Regions from separate parts of the Paenibacillus sp. RC73 genome, predicted to be linked through region 1. Evidence: riboswitches for the same ligand, from Rfam matches in the RefSeq annotation. Region 1 holds a riboswitch; the other holds the start of a gene.

Region 1 (8,148 bases):
TGCTATCTAATACCGGGCTCTCACCATCCACAGTCTGTTCTTTATTGTCCACTAAAGGAACGGATATAGACGGCGTAGTTGTTGTTTCAGGCTCCTTGTCGCGTTTTTTGCCTGATCCTGAGCCGGTAGACGTACCTGGATTAGTAGGCGTACCAGGCGTACCCGGGCTGGTAGGTGTACCAGGCGTACCTGGATTGGTAGGTGTACCAGGTGTACCCGGATTGGTAGGTGTACCTGGATCTGTGTTGTTTTCTTTTTGGTTGGTTACCACAACCTTCTTTATGCCCGCGCTTTGTTTGATCGTATCGTCTATTTTGATTTCAAGCTTACTATCCATTATTTTATAGCCTTGGGGAGCTACAAGCTCTTCCAAGATGTAATCATCATGGAGCAATGCAGAAAACACAATTTTCCCTTCCGCATTGGTAGTTTGAATGATTGGGGCTCTTTTCTCCGCTTTATCATAGAGCGCGAATTTTGCTCCGGGCAGTACCTTATCAGGCTCATCTTGATCAACCTTTGTAATTTCGAGGCTTTCTTTAATACCGCTGCCTGAACTGGAGCCGGAAGAAGTCCGCACAATAATTTCTTGATTCGTCTCCTTCTGTTCTGTCGTTAAGCGATCCCCTTCAAAGGTTACTTTGTTGCTCACCTTTTCTTTGTCAGCTGCATCAATGAACGCTTGATATTCCAGGATAAAGGCGGAGGAGATCTCCTTCGTGAAAGCAAGCTCAAAAGTTTCCTGACCTTGAGCATCTGGCTTGAAAATGAGCTTGTAATCACGATCCCTGGTTAGTTCTGTACTCTTGGTAACCTTCCCGTTTTCAGACACCACAGTTGAATACAGATGAAAGGAATTCTCGATCAGAATCTGATTGCTGCTGGGATGATCCACAATTTTGGCATTTGTTACTTGAGACTGTCCTTCGTTTATACGGATTTGCCAGTTAATTTTATTCCCGTTCTGGCTGCCGCTTTTAGAAACATATTCTCCACCGTGAGGTAAGGTTACTTGGGCTGACCATTCTGAGATTATATTTTCTCCATCCAGAAAAAGGGCCTTATTGCGGATTTCTTTTTCAATAAGTTCTCCTTCCAGCGTGGTTTGGAACGTAATCCAATATGGGGTTTGAATCTGATTTTTAAATTGGATACGCAACGTGTTGCCATTTTGTTCGGATGGAAGAATAAGTGTGTACTGGTCTGCTGGTAATTCGGAGCCCTTTTCCACGCCGTTCCTCGATCCATTCAGTGTCATGTCGTACACTTTAACGGAGTTTGGCAGTAGCTTCTGACCTTGCAGCAATGGATCTTTTATTTCCGGTTGTTTCAGGGTCTTACGGTTATAGTTGGCCTTAATGTCCCATGTGATGTGCTTGGAGCTGGCATTGTAGCTTCCTTGCTTGGCTCCATTTTGTTGTGTCATGATATCCGGAAAGAGCCGCGCGTCTGCTTCTGCAGATTTTGAATCTCCGTCCTGCTGCCATTCAATGACGGATTTATTCCAGAACTCTGGCTTCGTCGTATCTTTCTTCCAGTCATTATTGAATGTGGTTGAATATTTGATCGTATAAGTATCTTGAATTGGTGCATGGAAAATGATATTAAACCCTTGTTTATAATCCTGTGATAACGGAATAAGCTCATAATCTGCAGGGGCTTGAAGTTCCGTTTTTCCGTCAGCGGATTGGATTTTCAAAGTGTTCGGCAACAAGGCCAGGCCATCGTTGGGAAATACATCCTTGATGACGATATCGTTCATAGTATATTGATCTTCATTGATGGTAATAACCCAAGGTATGAATTTTGCGTTGTAGTTTGGCTCCTTGGATTCTTTAATAATAATTCCACTTTTAAGTTGTGCGGTGGCATCCTTAGAGACTCCACCTGAAGTCACACGGTTCGTTACCTTATCATCTTGATATACACGTTCTTTGGCTTTCGTTTGATAACGAATGGTATAGGCAGTATCCACATCGGAGTTGAATTGGAGATCAAAGCCGTTGCTGTCCAAATCATTCGTAACCGGGGAGACGGTATATTCTGAGGATGGAAGCACCTCTTGAGTGTCGTCTTTGTATATTTCAAGTGAATCGGGAAGCCATACCTGACTGTTGTTGAACCGATCACTTAACAAGGCTTTGTCGGCAGGTATTTTCTTTTCGCTGAAGTTGTACTTGATCACCCAAGATACCGTTTGTGTAACAGGGTCGTAACTTTCCACCTTCTTGGACAAAAATTCTCCGCGATCAACCTGCACGGTAGCGGTAGCAGAGACACCATTCATAGAGTCTCCCGAAAAAGTAGCTGTGTTGGAGAAACGGGTTTCGTCACTTGTAATATCTGTGGAATACTGAATCTGATAGGCTTGGCTAATGCTCTCGTCTTTAAAACGAATAACAAAGCCCGTACCGGCTTGATCTGGTTCGAGCGTATACTTGTCCCCACTGATTGGGTCCTTAACTACCGTCGAGCCGTCAATATTGACTTGCAGATTATACAGTTGGAAGGAGTCTCGCAACAGCTCCAGCCCTTGAGGAGTCGGGTCTGTTACGATCGCATTCTTTACGGTGTCCAATTGTGTATTCACATTAATGGTCCAGTCAATCTTGTTTTTGCCGTTAGCTTTTCCTTGTTTACTTATTGGGGGACCGGACACGGGTTTGATGTTGACGATGGATGTTTGAACCCCGATCTTAATTGGAGTCGCAATAATGACTTCTGTGCTGCCTTTTGCAACTTCCTTACTGAACTCGGTTTTTACTTGCAGTTTTCCGCTTACGTTGGAATGATTCTCTACGTAATCGTTAAAGGTCATAATGACTTTCCCTTGGCGATCTACCGTAAAAGTACCAACCTCTCCATCTGTTGAAATCAACGGAGACGAGATATCTGTGTAAATTTCAAATTGTTCCGGTAAGTTAAAGGTGAAGGTATCGCCTTCTTTATACTGATTGTCCGGAATCTCCCATTCATAGCTCAGCTGGACTGCTGCGCCAATGTCCACACGTACGCCAGGATTATCCACAGCATCAATGATACGGCCGGTTTCATCCGTCAAGATCAGCTTGGTTAAAATATTGTCTGCTTGAACTGAGCTGGCTGCTGCCTGAATCATGGGAGCTATGCTGGGAGGTGCCTCTAATGGTTCAGGGTTCGGAATACCGTATACATCTTCCATAACTGTATTCGCAGTATCGCTTACAGCGCTTTCTGGTACAGCCGCGGTCGAAGTGTCTGCGTAAGCCAGCGCTGCACTAAAAAAGCTTTGGAAAATAAGCAATAGCACAATGATCGTTACATTTATTTTTGTTCTCATACTCTTAAGTAAGTCTCCTATTCATCATAATATTATGGAAAGTACCCGGGCGGATTTGGTTCCCCCCTCTTTCTTGTCCCGGAAATAGTATATTCAACATCTTAGTTTTTAAATGACTGACTAGATATACAATACCTTCCTTATCTCAACAATTTCTCAACAAGAATAGAAAAAAGCCCTGATCGCAGTGATCAGGGCTTTCTACAAAAAAAATTAATATTGTTTTGTTTTTGTATATTTGGAGGGTTCTTTGGCCATTGCAAACTTCTGTTTTCCGCTTTTTAGAGCGGCATCTACTGTAGTGTCAATGATAACCCATTGATTGTTGATATTGACTTCATTCCAGGCGTGGTAAGTTTTCACATAGGAGGATTCACCCATAACCAGCTTCGTTGGAACATCCACACTTCGAAGCATGGCGGCGAACAGTGAAGCGTATCCATAGCAAATGTCTTTTTGCGAAACTATTGTACGATCAATTTGTGGAAGGTAGTCTGTTGATAGGTTGAAAGGCTGGTTGGAATCGTATTTAATATGACTAATGACATACTCGTAAATACGTTTCACCTTTTCATCATCTGTCGTTGCACCCTTGGTTAATTCCTTGGCTTTCCGAATCGCCTGATTCGTATCGCTCCAGTCAATATTTTGAATAGAATTGAGGTATATGGTTTTACTGTCATTCAAATTTAACTGGACCGTTTCTTCACCTATCACTTTATACTGATTGCCAGTTAGCTGTTCCAATAAACGAATGTTATAATTGCCATTGCCCATTTGAAGAGCGAATGCTTCCTCAGATTTGCTCGAATTCAGATAATAAGAGTATTTCTCCGCATCCTTGGTAATTACGATCTTGGTTTTGACATTGGACTTGACAGGATAACGTATACTAACAATACCGTGGTTTACGTTGTTTTGATTCAGCCATGCCTGACTTTCGGCAGCAAACGCTGTCGTATGTAGGGGGATGGATAACAAAAAAACTAAAATTATTAAAAAAAATGACATTTTCCTCATAGAAAAACTTCCTTTCGGCGGCCAGGCTACCATCTTAAAAAGAAGGCCCTATAGCTTTGCGTCCCTGCCTTTCGACAGGTTTGCTATTATCGTATAAAGTTTTTCAGGAAAAAAAGACACGACAAAAAGCCTCTCCAACCGGTAGCTGGCTGCCATCTTAAAAAGAAGGCCCTGTAGCTTTGCGTCCCTGCCTTTCGACAGGTTTGCCATTTATCCTGAACAGTCTATATCTATCATTCTATCAGTTGGGCTTCTGATTAGGCAAGCACAATCTTAGATTTTCTCTGTTTTTCGACAAAGTCATCTGATAGATGAGTTTATAGTTTGGTTCGATTCCCCCATTTTTTGCGGAAGGAATGTGGGGTTTCTCCGACATGTTCCTTGAACAGGTTGATAAAATGGCTGGTGTTGGGAATACCTACAAACCGTGCGATATCCACAATGGATTCGTCACTGGTTTTAAGCCAGCCTTGAGCCGCTGTGATGCGGACATTAATGAGATAATCGATAGGAGAAAATCCGATCTGTTTCTTGAAGTTTTTAGCGAGATTGAATTTGTTTAACTCAAACATGTCTGCCAGCGAATCCAGCGTAATTCGTTCACTGTAGGATCGATCCAAATATTGCTGAACCTTGCGTATCTCGGTGATCGTATCCTGGTTTACATACGGATGATCATAGGGGTGCTGCAAAATATACGTCAGCAACTCACCAATGAGTCTGGATGTAAGCAGCTCAGCAGAAAGAGTTCTGTCAGATTGTACGCATAACAGGGAATGCAGCTTGTCCAATATGGTGCATGGATCGTTGAGTGATATTACAGGCTTGTTGTGCTTGGCAAATTGTTCGTAGAAATTGTCGATCAGATTGCCGTACACATTTACACTGATAAACTCCCATGCTTCATGACCAGCGGTGCTGTACTGTACGAATTCCTCACAATTAACGAAAAACATATCATGAGGCTTCAATATGTATTTTTTCTCCCGGTACAGTAATTCCCCTTGTCCTGATAACGTAAAAACGAGCAGAAACGAGGTGAGTTCCTTCCGTTCCATGGCATAAACAGATGTTTTTTTGAAATAGCCTATTTCCTGTATATAAAAAAGGGATCGCTTGGCAAAAGCGGAGGGAGTACATGCAATGACGACTGGATCGCTGCTCCAAGGGGTCCCGTTTCCGTTGTTTTTTTGGTCTGTTGTCATGTCCAATTCCTTTACAAAAGAGCAAATTTATCAAGCTAATCACTGTTTGTTTAACAAATAAAATGGTGGTTTACACATGATTTCCTATTAATACGATTTATTTTATCACATCACATAAATGCATGTAGCGAATAATATTTTGAATTATTTTCCATTCGAATTCAGGTGTACTAATATGGTGAAAACAGCCTCGTTTCCTCCATATTTTTAACTCATTCATCCATATGAAAAAGTTAAATCATGTTGAAAAAATTCGGAGATGCCATGGGTTCAATTCAATTCTGGAATAAAATCCAGGACAGGATGCTAAAGGTATTCTATGCCCATTCCACCTTCCAACGCACATATCCTTTCGTTTTGAAAAAAATGGGTCTTTGTTCTATCGAAATAGTTCATTAGGCTTATCGTGAAGAAAATTAGATTGGGTCCAATGTTGTGATTTTGTTCACAAATATGTAGGTGCACGAGGGAGATATATGAACTCTTTTTATGCTGATTAGTGTACTGTAAATATATGCAAATCATATGATAAATAACAGCATAAAAGTACAAAATTACACAAAGAGTGTATTCACTTATTTGCGTGATTTTCTGCTCCGGTGTGTTCTAATATAATAGGAAATAGAGTGCCGTTAGCTTTGGAATTCATACAGGCAATGATATGATGGGTAATACAGATATAGGGCTTCACTTACTCGACAGTCAGTTTGGAGGATTATAGGATGGGAAAACCAAAAAATACGAAAACAGCAGCGGCTTGGTCGCTCGTTATTCTGGGAGCGGGCTTTGCAGCTATGTTGCCTTTTCAGCAATATGGCTGGGCTCGGTTGTTAGCAGGTGCTTTCGAGGCAGGACTTGTCGGAGGACTGGCAGACTGGTTCGCCGTCACCGCATTGTTCCGTCACCCGCTGGGCATTCCGATTCCACACACGGCGCTTCTTCCCAAGAATAGGGACAAGCTAACGAGTACCTTGGTGAGTACGGTGGAAAATAACTTGCTTAACAAAGACAGTATCGCATCTAAAATTGCCGATATCCGGCTGGCCGATTTGATGCTGGATGGTGTGGAAAAGGGCTTGCGCACGCCGGAAGCGGCCGCATCCATAGATGTTCTCGCCAAACGACTGGTCCGGTCGCTTCCGCTTGCGGAGCTGGCCCCGGTAATTGCGGCCGAGATCAAGCGGCAGGTGACAGACTTCGACGCTGGACCGCTGCTGGAGGCGTTTGCCCGTCAAACCAGTGAGAAGGGCTATGACCGCCGCGCGCTGGATTACTCGCTGGAGCAGGCTGAATCCTGGCTTTTGAAGCCGGAAACGGGCTACACGCTGGGTACCTTGGGAATGCAGGCTATTAGCGGTTTGCAAGTGAGCGGGCTGATGCAATTCGCCCTGAATGCGTTCCTTGGCTATCTGAACGAAGAGCGCATGGGTGAAATGATTCGCCATTTCCTGCTGGATCAGGTTGCGGAGCTGCAAAGGGAAGAACATCCACGCCGTCAGGCCGTGCTGGATGGTCTGAAAACACAGTTGACCCGTCTGGCGACGAAAGATACGGTTCAGGAAGGATTGAACAGCTGGAAAAACAACCTCGTGGGTACCTGGGAAGGCGATGCGTCGGTGCTTCATAAGATGGAAGAGCTGCGCGTACGTTTATTGGGCTATATGGAAGATAGCAGCTATGTGCCGACCTATATTTTGCCGCTACTGGATCGGATGCTGGCTGATTTGAGAGGGAATACCGAGCTGCTGGACAAGATCAATTCTAGAATTGTGGCAGGCATTACCGGGCTGGTGGAAGCCAACCACAGTCGGATTGGTAATCTGGTACGCGAAAATGTAGATAAAATGGATAACGATTCCCTGATTGCTCTGATGGAGGACAAGCTGGGGCAGGACTTGCAGTGGATACGTATTAACGGCGCGGTTACGGGCTTCCTGATCGGTATTGTCCTGACAGGTGCCCGTATGCTGATCGGTTGATTCATTAGAGAAGAAAATGCTACAGATAAGGTTGTGGAAGCATGAGACTTTGGCACGAAGAGTTGATCGACAAGCTGCCGCGGCCGCAACTGCTGGGGCAACACCGCGAGTGCTGTGCACTGCGTGGGAACGGGTGGGAAAAGCGACATGCTACGGTTAATTATGTGTTCGACTATCACCCGATGCTGCTCGTCCGCTACCATAAGCTCATCATGGACGAAATGAAAAGTCGCGGTTACAACGTTGATCCGCTATGGGAGCAGCCGTTGTATCGCGGCAAGCAGTGCGAACCGTGGGCGACAGGGCTTGGCGAGGAACTGGAAGCTGTCGGCGCGTATGCGGAGCATGACGATGCTTATATGCAGGAATGCCTGGATAATCTGGCCTCCAAGGGTATTCTGATCGTGGAGCACGGTACAGGAAATTTAAGAAATGGATCGAATGTATAAAAACATGATGACTAAACGAAAAATATTCCTGATTACGTTGTTATTTGTGCTTGTGATCACTGGTTTCCGTATGCTGTGGTTTCATTATTATCAAGGACAGGAGTATCCTGAGGCCAAAAAAGGAGTATTGGACTTGCGGGGCTGGGATTTGCAGGGCCGTGAGACTATTCCGTTAA
Region 2 (8,148 bases), on a different contig from region 1:
TGCATGTAAGGTATTCTTCGACGCTGGTCCTACTCTGTATCTGTCCTGATTAAGCGACCTCGGCCGCCGGGGACACTTGGGTGCCCCCAGTCGCTCGGACTTTGTAAGCGTAGTGACTTCCGGCTTTCACCGTGTGGTCCGTATACGCGCTTCCCACTACTTCCGATGCAATCACCTGATACGCCCCGTTTGTCCCGTCCGCACGCAGTACATCATAGGCGGATACGCCTTCTGCCTGAAGCCAATTGATCTTTACCGCGCCTTCCTGAACAGAGGCGGCCTTCACCTCTGTAGGAGCCGAAGCTGCGGTCTGATCTGTACTTTTCAGTTCCAGAATGTATTGCACCGACTCTCCGGGACCCAGCTTTTCTTCAAAATCAAGGGCAGGCGAAGCCTTGAGTCCGGATATGGAACGCTGTGCCTGGCTGTACGTAGAGCCAGCTCCGAAGCGTTCACCCGTGTACAAACCGGCTTTCGGCATCGTCACCCGTACACGGATCGTCTGTGCTGTGGATTCAAAATTCACCAGGTTCACTAGCAATTTGTCCGAGGTGGCCCCACTGCCAGCCAGCGGTTTAAGCTTAGACGTATCCACTGTACGGACATAGACCATCTTATCCTTCGTTTCCTCCGGATTCAGGACCGTATAAGTCAATGGTTTCCCGTGTGTGGCATAAGCCAGACTCAAGCGTCTCATGATGTTTACACGGCTGTCCTGCCCTTGTCCGAACGGATAAATTTCCGTATTCGCCGGATTGTGATTTTGCAGGTCAAAGCCGGTTTTAAACAGCGTGTAGTCCTTATAAAAAGCAGCATGCTGGATAAACATATCGGCAAAACCGATCTGCGAACGCATAATCCGGTCGAATGCTGCTGCTTGTGGCTGACTGGCCCCGTAATCAGGGTTGTCCCGATGCGTATCGTTCGTACCAAACTCCGTATTCAGCATCTTCTTCTCCAGCCCGTTGCTTGAACCGCCGAAGGTTTTCAGATTTTGAACGAAGCTGCCCCCGCCCTCTTCATTATACGATTCGCCGTAGGCGTGCCCGTTAGTCAGGTCGGTGACATCCTCCAGCTGTTTACGTTGTGCCGGGTCCCGCTCCCATCCATCCGGATCGCCGCATTTCAGCGTACCTCCGGTTTGGTTTTTACAAGCCTTGGTCGAATACGTCGGCCAGTAGGCCCAGCCCGGCGCTACCGTTTTGAGATGTGGCGCCAATTGCTTACCTTCCGTATTCAGCCACTTGGCCACGGCCAGATTGACTGCTTTCGAGCGGTTAAACAATCCCGGTTCATTATCCACTTCATAATATTGCAGGTATGAACCATATTTTTTTACATAATCGCGCAATTTCTGCTTGGCCGTCTCCGGCAGGGAGCCGTCTTTTTGCAGCTTGATATCGCCCGTATATAAATACAAAGCCGACGATTGCATATTATACTGCTTCAACGTTTGATAGTACTCTTCCACGTCTGTGCATGCCTTGTTCACATTACTAGCGCATGTGACTCTCATGACATTGCCGCTATATGCAATTCCCAGCCATTTGAGAACGTATGGTAAATGTTTTACTGCACCCTGATCATAATAAAATTCTTTATTGTTCACATTCGTTCCGGTCAGTATATATTTACCGTGTATCGGCTCAGTCGCAGGTGAAGCTAACGTCTCCAAGCTCAAGTCATCCCAAGTCCACCACACATTTTTATCTTCAGCAGAGGAGCAGTATAGGCAGCGCGCTGTCTTTAGCTTGAGTACGTTAACACCGCTTTGCAATTGCTCTTTGGGGATATACAGCTCGTAGTTGTTTTTGAAATTATATGCACTGCCTGTGCCGGAAACCCCGGCAATCTGAATGATACCGGACAGCTGATGATTTGAAAATACAGCCATTTGGGGAACGGCTTTGCCCGCATCCAAAATCCGTACACGGAATATCATCCCGTTGGGAGGAACCTGATCCAGCTTGTACTGGAGTGATAGTTCAGGATTCATGGACGCATTTAAACCGGGAGGAATATCTCCACTGCTGAGCAATACCGGAGCCGTTGTACTCTCTGCTATGGACATCGCTGACGATGCTCCTTTAGCAGACGACTCGGTGGAGGCCGCCGAAATATTGACATTGTCCTTACCGACCATACCTTTAAATTCTGCTGAAGAGTCATCCCGCTGACCGAGTTTCCATACCGGACTGGCCGCCGCTACTTTAATCGTCTGAAGTTCTTCACTCTTGGGAGGCGTATGAATAAACCAGGCGATCATCGCTATAGCTGCGACCCCCAGCAGCCCGGCCAATAATACTATATACCTTTGGGTCAACCATTTTTTCATCATTGTGCTCCACCCTCTCTCCTCAAAATTTTTGGCGGGGAAAGAGTATATATCAAGGAAGAAACAAAGCGTTGCCGGGAATTACCGCTTTCGCTTCATGCTGACTTTCCCACATCAGACGTGCCATTGCGTCGCCTTTTTCATCATAATATTCAACTTTCAAATCTGCCATTTTGCCTGCTTGCAAGGTAATGCTGCCCTTGCGTTCTGTCCAGCTTTGTTTGAACCAGCTATCAATAACCAGCTTGCCGTCTACCCATACACGAATGCCATCATCGGATATCGTGGTAAGCGTATAGGTCTCACTATATTGCGGCTTGATTTTGCCCGTCCAGCGGACCGAGAACTGATCAGCCTTCACCTCGGGATCAGGCGAGGCCGCACGCCAGTTATAATCCAGCTTACTGTCTGTACGAACCAAAACAGCGGTGCCGTCCAGATCCATGCTGTTAAAATATTCACCCCGCAGCCCGTTCACGTAGACCATATCCGGAACGGAAGGCGGGGCTGGTTTACTTACCACTGGCGGAGCCGGAGTTGGATCGTTTGGCCCCGTGTCCGGTACGGTCGGTAGCTCCGTCTCAGGTTCTTTCATCGCAGCTAACCCTTTTTTCACATCATCCCGCGTCAAGCTTGTCGAATCATTCATATAATCCTGAATCTGATCCGTCGTGTTATTTTCGGTCAGCATCTTGCCCCAGGTCATGGAATACACCCATTTTGGCTGAGCCTGCATCACCTCGGGACTGGGCACCTCACCGTGTTCCCCAATGGCAATCGGCTTATTCCGTGCCAGTCCGAGCAGTCCTTCGTAATGGCTTTGCTTAAAATCATGGTTGTAAATGTCTACAGCCAAAATATCCACTTTGTCATCCCCCGGATATTTCGGGGTATATGGAACAGTGTACGAATTAGGCGCGTTCGGACTCCATACCCACAGCAGATTGTTCAGTTGATGCGTGTTTACAAAACGGTCATACATGATATTCCAGAGCTGATTGAAATTGTTTTTGTTTCCCCACCAGAACCAGTCGCCGTTCATTTCGTGGTAAGGTCTCCATAATACTGGAACGCCTGCATCACGAAGCTGCTTTAACGATACAGCGACCTTATCCAGATCGGCAATGAGAAGATTATACTGCGTAGTACCCGGCGTCACGTATTTATTGAACTCCGCCTGGCTTACTTTCGCCTGCACATTGGCCCAAGTCAGTGGTTTACCCGGCAGCGGTTCATGATAAGTCATCGTAACCATTCCGCCAGCTCTACTCCAACGTATGGCGCTATCGATGACATTTTTACGTTGCGCTGCCTCCGTAGCGGCGGACTGGCCGGAGATGGCTCCCATCTCGTAGCCATGTACACCAGCATACGCCTTACTGATTTTCTGGACCTTGTTGCTTAATTCATCCGGACTTTCCAAATAATCATGTTGACCTGTGACCATCTTTTTTCCCGAGATGCTGATCAAATAGTTGTATAGTTCACGGGCCTCAGCAGAAGCGTCCGAATTAACAGGCTGTAATGTGGCAGCATTCGCCACGGACAGAGATTCACCAAAACCGGCGGGCAACAAGGAAAAAAGCATAACAACGGGGAGTACACTGCGTATCAATCGATACACAGGGGTAAAATAGGGGCTCACTCTCGCTCTTCCTTTCGGTAGCCAGGCTGCCATCCTCACGGAAGGCCCTTTAGCTTTGCGTACCTGCCTTTCAACAGGGCTGCGTTTATCGTGGAAGGAGTTTGGATTCCTTCTTACCCTAAGTATCGACTTTTTTTTACCAAAATTTAATAGGTCATGTTCATGAATTTACAGATTTTCGCGTATTTTCGACAGTTCGGGCTAAAAAACTTCATAAATGAGTCCTTTTTTTATCTTTCAGGATGGTTGCAAGATGCTCATTTATGAAATAAACTGGTGACGGGAAATTTCATCCCAATCCATGCAAAAACGGACAATATCCTCTTCGATCAACTCAGAACCTGTCTGTACCTCGATCAATTCCACATCGGTCACGGCTAAAATGCTATGCTTCGTCCCTTCTGGAATGCGAACCACATCACCAGCCTTCACCTTATGCAGCTTTTCATTCAAAATAATTTCCGCTTCACCGCTAATAATGGTCCAAATTTCACTCCGTTTGAAATGAAGTTGGTAGCTGATATTTTTGCCTTGCAGCACACGGATTCGCTTGGTCAATACCTCGTTGCCCTCGTCATACTTCACATAATCCACTACCCGATAATGACCCCAACGGCGCTCTTCGTACATTGGACGCTGATTATGAGCCTTGAGCACTTCCTTGATGCGCGGACTTTCCGCCTTATTGGTCACAAGGATGCCATCCGGGCTGGCAGCTACGATCAGATCATTCGTTCCGATGATCGCCACGGGGATATCCAGTTCGTTGATAAGGCTCGTATTGACGCAATCCTCCGTTACTACGCCTCTGCCCACTTGCTGATGGGACATTTCTTCCGTTAAGGTGTTCCAGGTACCTAAATCCTTCCAGAATCCATCATATGGAAGAACAACGATATCCTTCTCCTTCTCGACTACCTCATAGTCAAAGCTGATTTTTTCCAGAGAAGAATATTGCTTTTGCATTTCTTCATAGTTCAACGGCAATCCTTTGGATGCCAAGATATCGAGCAAGTAACCCAATTTGAATGCAAAAACCCCGCAGTTCCATAGAGCATTGCGTTCCATCAGACGCTCCGCCTGCTCCCGGTCGGGTTTCTCTTGAAAATGGCTCACTTCGCGGTAGCCTGTGCTACCTTGTGTGGCATCATTTTTAGGTATAATGTAACCATATTTCTCAGAAGGATAGGAAGGGACAACCCCGATTAACGCAAGCTTGCCTTCACTCTCCTGAAGAGTATGTTCCAACTGGGCAACTGTAGCAAAGAAAGCATCCTCTACATAGGGATCTACCGGCAATATAGCAACGATTTCATCGGGTGAAACACCCACGATGGAATATAGATAAGTGGCTGTTAACGCAATCGCGGGAAAAGTATCTCTTCGTTCCGGCTCAACAATGATGCGCGTATCCTGCCCAACCTGACTCTGAATCATTTCAACCTGCGCTCTCCCTGTTGCAATAAACGAGGATTCGGACAAGCCGTTATCCCCCAGTTGTCTCCACACCCGCTGCACCATAGATTCCGAATTACCCTCCGGACTCTCCAGCACCTTCAAAAATTGTTTGGAACGGGAATCGTTGGACAAAGGCCATAATCTCTTACCGGAACCACCAGACAAAAGTACGAGCTTCATAACTCTCCACTTCCTCTCTAATTTGGGTAGGTGATCGGATGGGCAAGGTCGAGTAGCCCGCTACGGGATGGATTTGATCTTACGATCGCTGTTGCCGTGGGATTCTTTGGATTGTGTAAGACATTTAGATGTAAGAATCCCACTAAGCTAATGCTTCCGATGCGAGCTTTCCTTTGGAAAGCTTTCAAGCGAACGCTCCGCTTCTCCAGCTTCAAATCCATCCCTGCGCTACTCAAATATGCATCATGCCAATCATACCGTTTATTGCAAAAAGCACGACCGGACGATTCATGTCCGGTCAGCCTGTAAAGACGCTCGCGCGCCCGGCGCAGCCGCATGGCGCCTTAATCCGAAGGAGCGGTACCACCCGCGCCGCTCCTTCGGATACGCCCTTCCTACCTCCCCCCCATAAGGTGGAGGTTAAAAATTGTGACTCCACGGCGGAAAGCAGCGAAGCGGGCAGAATTGTTCTGAAGAAGCGGCAGCGTTTGCCTTTATCCCCGGATTTTAACCTTTGAATGTTTTACACAATAAAGAAAATCCGGGGGTAACAGCAATCGGAAGAACAATCTGCACGCGTAGCGTCTCCAAAACCACCACAGTCACTTTTTTAAGCTTCCACCTTATCCCGATTCCACCCACTCATCCGCGGACGACCCACGGAATAGTATTCCAACCCCGAGCCTTGAATCTGCTCCTCCGTAAATACGTTACGACCGTCAATCAGGACTGGCTTGTGCAGAATGGAAGACAATTGTAAGAGATTGACGTTTTTGAACTCTTCCCAATCGGTCAGCAGGCAGACCGCGTCGCTTCCCTCGGCAGCTTGCTGCGGGGAGGAGCACCATACAATATTCGGATGATCCACGCGCTCCTTGAATTTTTCCATTGCAATCGGATCATACAGCTTCACAATAGCACCTGCCTGAACCAGCGTTTCAACGATTTCCAGTGCCGGAGCCTCGCGGATATCGTCTGTATTCGGCTTGAAGGCCAAGCCCCAAATGCCAATCGGCACGCCGTGCAGCTGACCCAGCGATTCACGCAGCTTGGATACGATCATGAAACGCTGGTCAGTGTTAACCTCGACCACCGATTTTAACAGCTTAAATTCATAATCCACATTACCCGCAATTTGGATGAGCGCATTCGTGTCTTTCGGGAAGCAAGAACCACCGTACCCGATCCCAGCTTGCAGGAAAGAGGACCCGATTCGTTTGTCCATCCCCATACCGTCAGCCACACAGGTAACATCCGCGCCTACCTTTTCGCAAATATTGGCGATTTCGTTGATAAACGAGATTTTGGTCGCCAGAAATGCGTTGGACGCGTATTTGATCATCTCTGCACTGCGGATATCCGTTACATAAATTTTATCCGTGAACACCTGATGCAGCGAAACCATCGTTTCACGCAGCCCCGTGTTGTCCAAACCGATAATGATGCGATCTGGATGGAGTGTATCATTGATAGCAGAGCCTTCTCTCAGAAATTCCGGAGCGGATACAATATCGAAGGACAAACTCGTATGACGGGCCAGCACGTCCTTGATCTTTTCGTTCGTTCCGACAGGCACCGTGCTCTTGGTCATTATAATTTTATACCCGTTCATGGCCTTCCCGACATCAGCAGCAGCCTGCTCAATGTAGGACAGATTAGCTTCACCGTTAGCCAGAGACGGCGTACCTACCGCCAAAATAACGATATCCGAGCGGCGAACCGCGTCGGCCAAATCCGAAGTAAACTCCAAACGACCCGCTTCCAGATTTAACGCGATCAATTCCTCAATGCCAGGTTCATAAATAGGAGATTCCGCCCGGTTCAGCATGTCGATTTTGTGCTGCTCCAGATCGACACAAATCACCTCATTACCTTTATGTGCAAAACACACGCCCGAGACGAGTCCAACGTATCCAGTACCGATTACAGCCAGCTTCATTCCGTTCATCCTCCTTTTAGAAAGTTCACATAGGCTTGCTCTACATACTTTTTGAAATGATCCTTGAACGTATCTTCATCAAATTTGCGTGCATGGCTAATGATACCGTCCACATCCCATGCATGCTGCTCGACATTGGCGACCGCCTCCAGCACATCCTCTACCTGATGTCTGCGGAAAAATACACCATTCACATTAGGGACAATGGTATCCAACGCTCCCCCGCCCTGATAAGCGATAACAGGCCGTCCGGCTGCATTCGCCTCCAGAGGCGTGATACCGAAGTCCTCTTCCCCCGGAAAAACGAGCGCACGGCATTCTGCCATCAGCTTGTTGACCTCTTCGTCTTCAAGTCTGCCAAGAAACTCAATGTTCGGGGAGGCCATGCCTTCCAGTCTTTTGCGATCCGGTCCTTCACCGACAATGCGCAACTTGAGACCATTGCGCTTGAATGCCTCAATCGCCAGGTCAACGCGCTTGTAGGACACTAACCGGGATACGATCAGGTAATAGTCACCGATGCTTGTAGCACGTTGGAAACGGGATGTATTAACAGGAGGGAAAATGACATCCGACTCCCGTTGGTAATAG

Evidence for each region. A riboswitch is a leader RNA that binds a small molecule or an ion and turns the genes downstream of it on or off. The one in region 1 is predicted to bind cyclic di-GMP.
Region 2: it holds a riboswitch for cyclic di-GMP, as region 1 does, so the genes downstream of both, ABH897_RS10895 (glycosyl hydrolase) here and ABH897_RS23730 (transglutaminase family protein) in region 1, are expected to answer to the same signal.

Annotation. Positions count from the first base shown of each region.
Region 1 covers NZ_JBIYCV010000013.1:40,693-48,840, forward strand. Annotated here, with positions in the region: gene ABH897_RS23725 (collagen binding domain-containing protein) at 1-3,319, opposite strand, end outside; gene ABH897_RS23730 (transglutaminase family protein) at 3,533-4,300, opposite strand; cyclic di-GMP riboswitch class I at 4,353-4,434, opposite strand; cyclic di-GMP riboswitch class I at 4,477-4,557, opposite strand; gene ABH897_RS23735 (AraC family transcriptional regulator) at 4,657-5,544, opposite strand; gene ABH897_RS23740 (DUF445 domain-containing protein) at 6,267-7,523, shown strand; gene ABH897_RS23745 (TIGR02328 family protein) at 7,565-7,972, shown strand; gene ABH897_RS23750 (hypothetical protein) at 7,956-8,148, shown strand, end outside.
Region 2 covers NZ_JBIYCV010000004.1:205,947-214,094, reverse strand. Annotated here, with positions in the region: gene ABH897_RS10900 (PD-(D/E)XK nuclease family protein) at 50-2,338, opposite strand; gene ABH897_RS10895 (glycosyl hydrolase) at 2,388-4,013, opposite strand; cyclic di-GMP riboswitch class I at 3,994-4,074, opposite strand; gene ABH897_RS10890 (sugar phosphate nucleotidyltransferase) at 4,242-5,618, opposite strand; gene ABH897_RS10885 (hypothetical protein) at 5,864-6,136, shown strand; gene ABH897_RS10880 (UDP-glucose dehydrogenase family protein) at 6,229-7,557, opposite strand; gene ABH897_RS10875 (glycosyltransferase) at 7,563-8,148, opposite strand, start outside.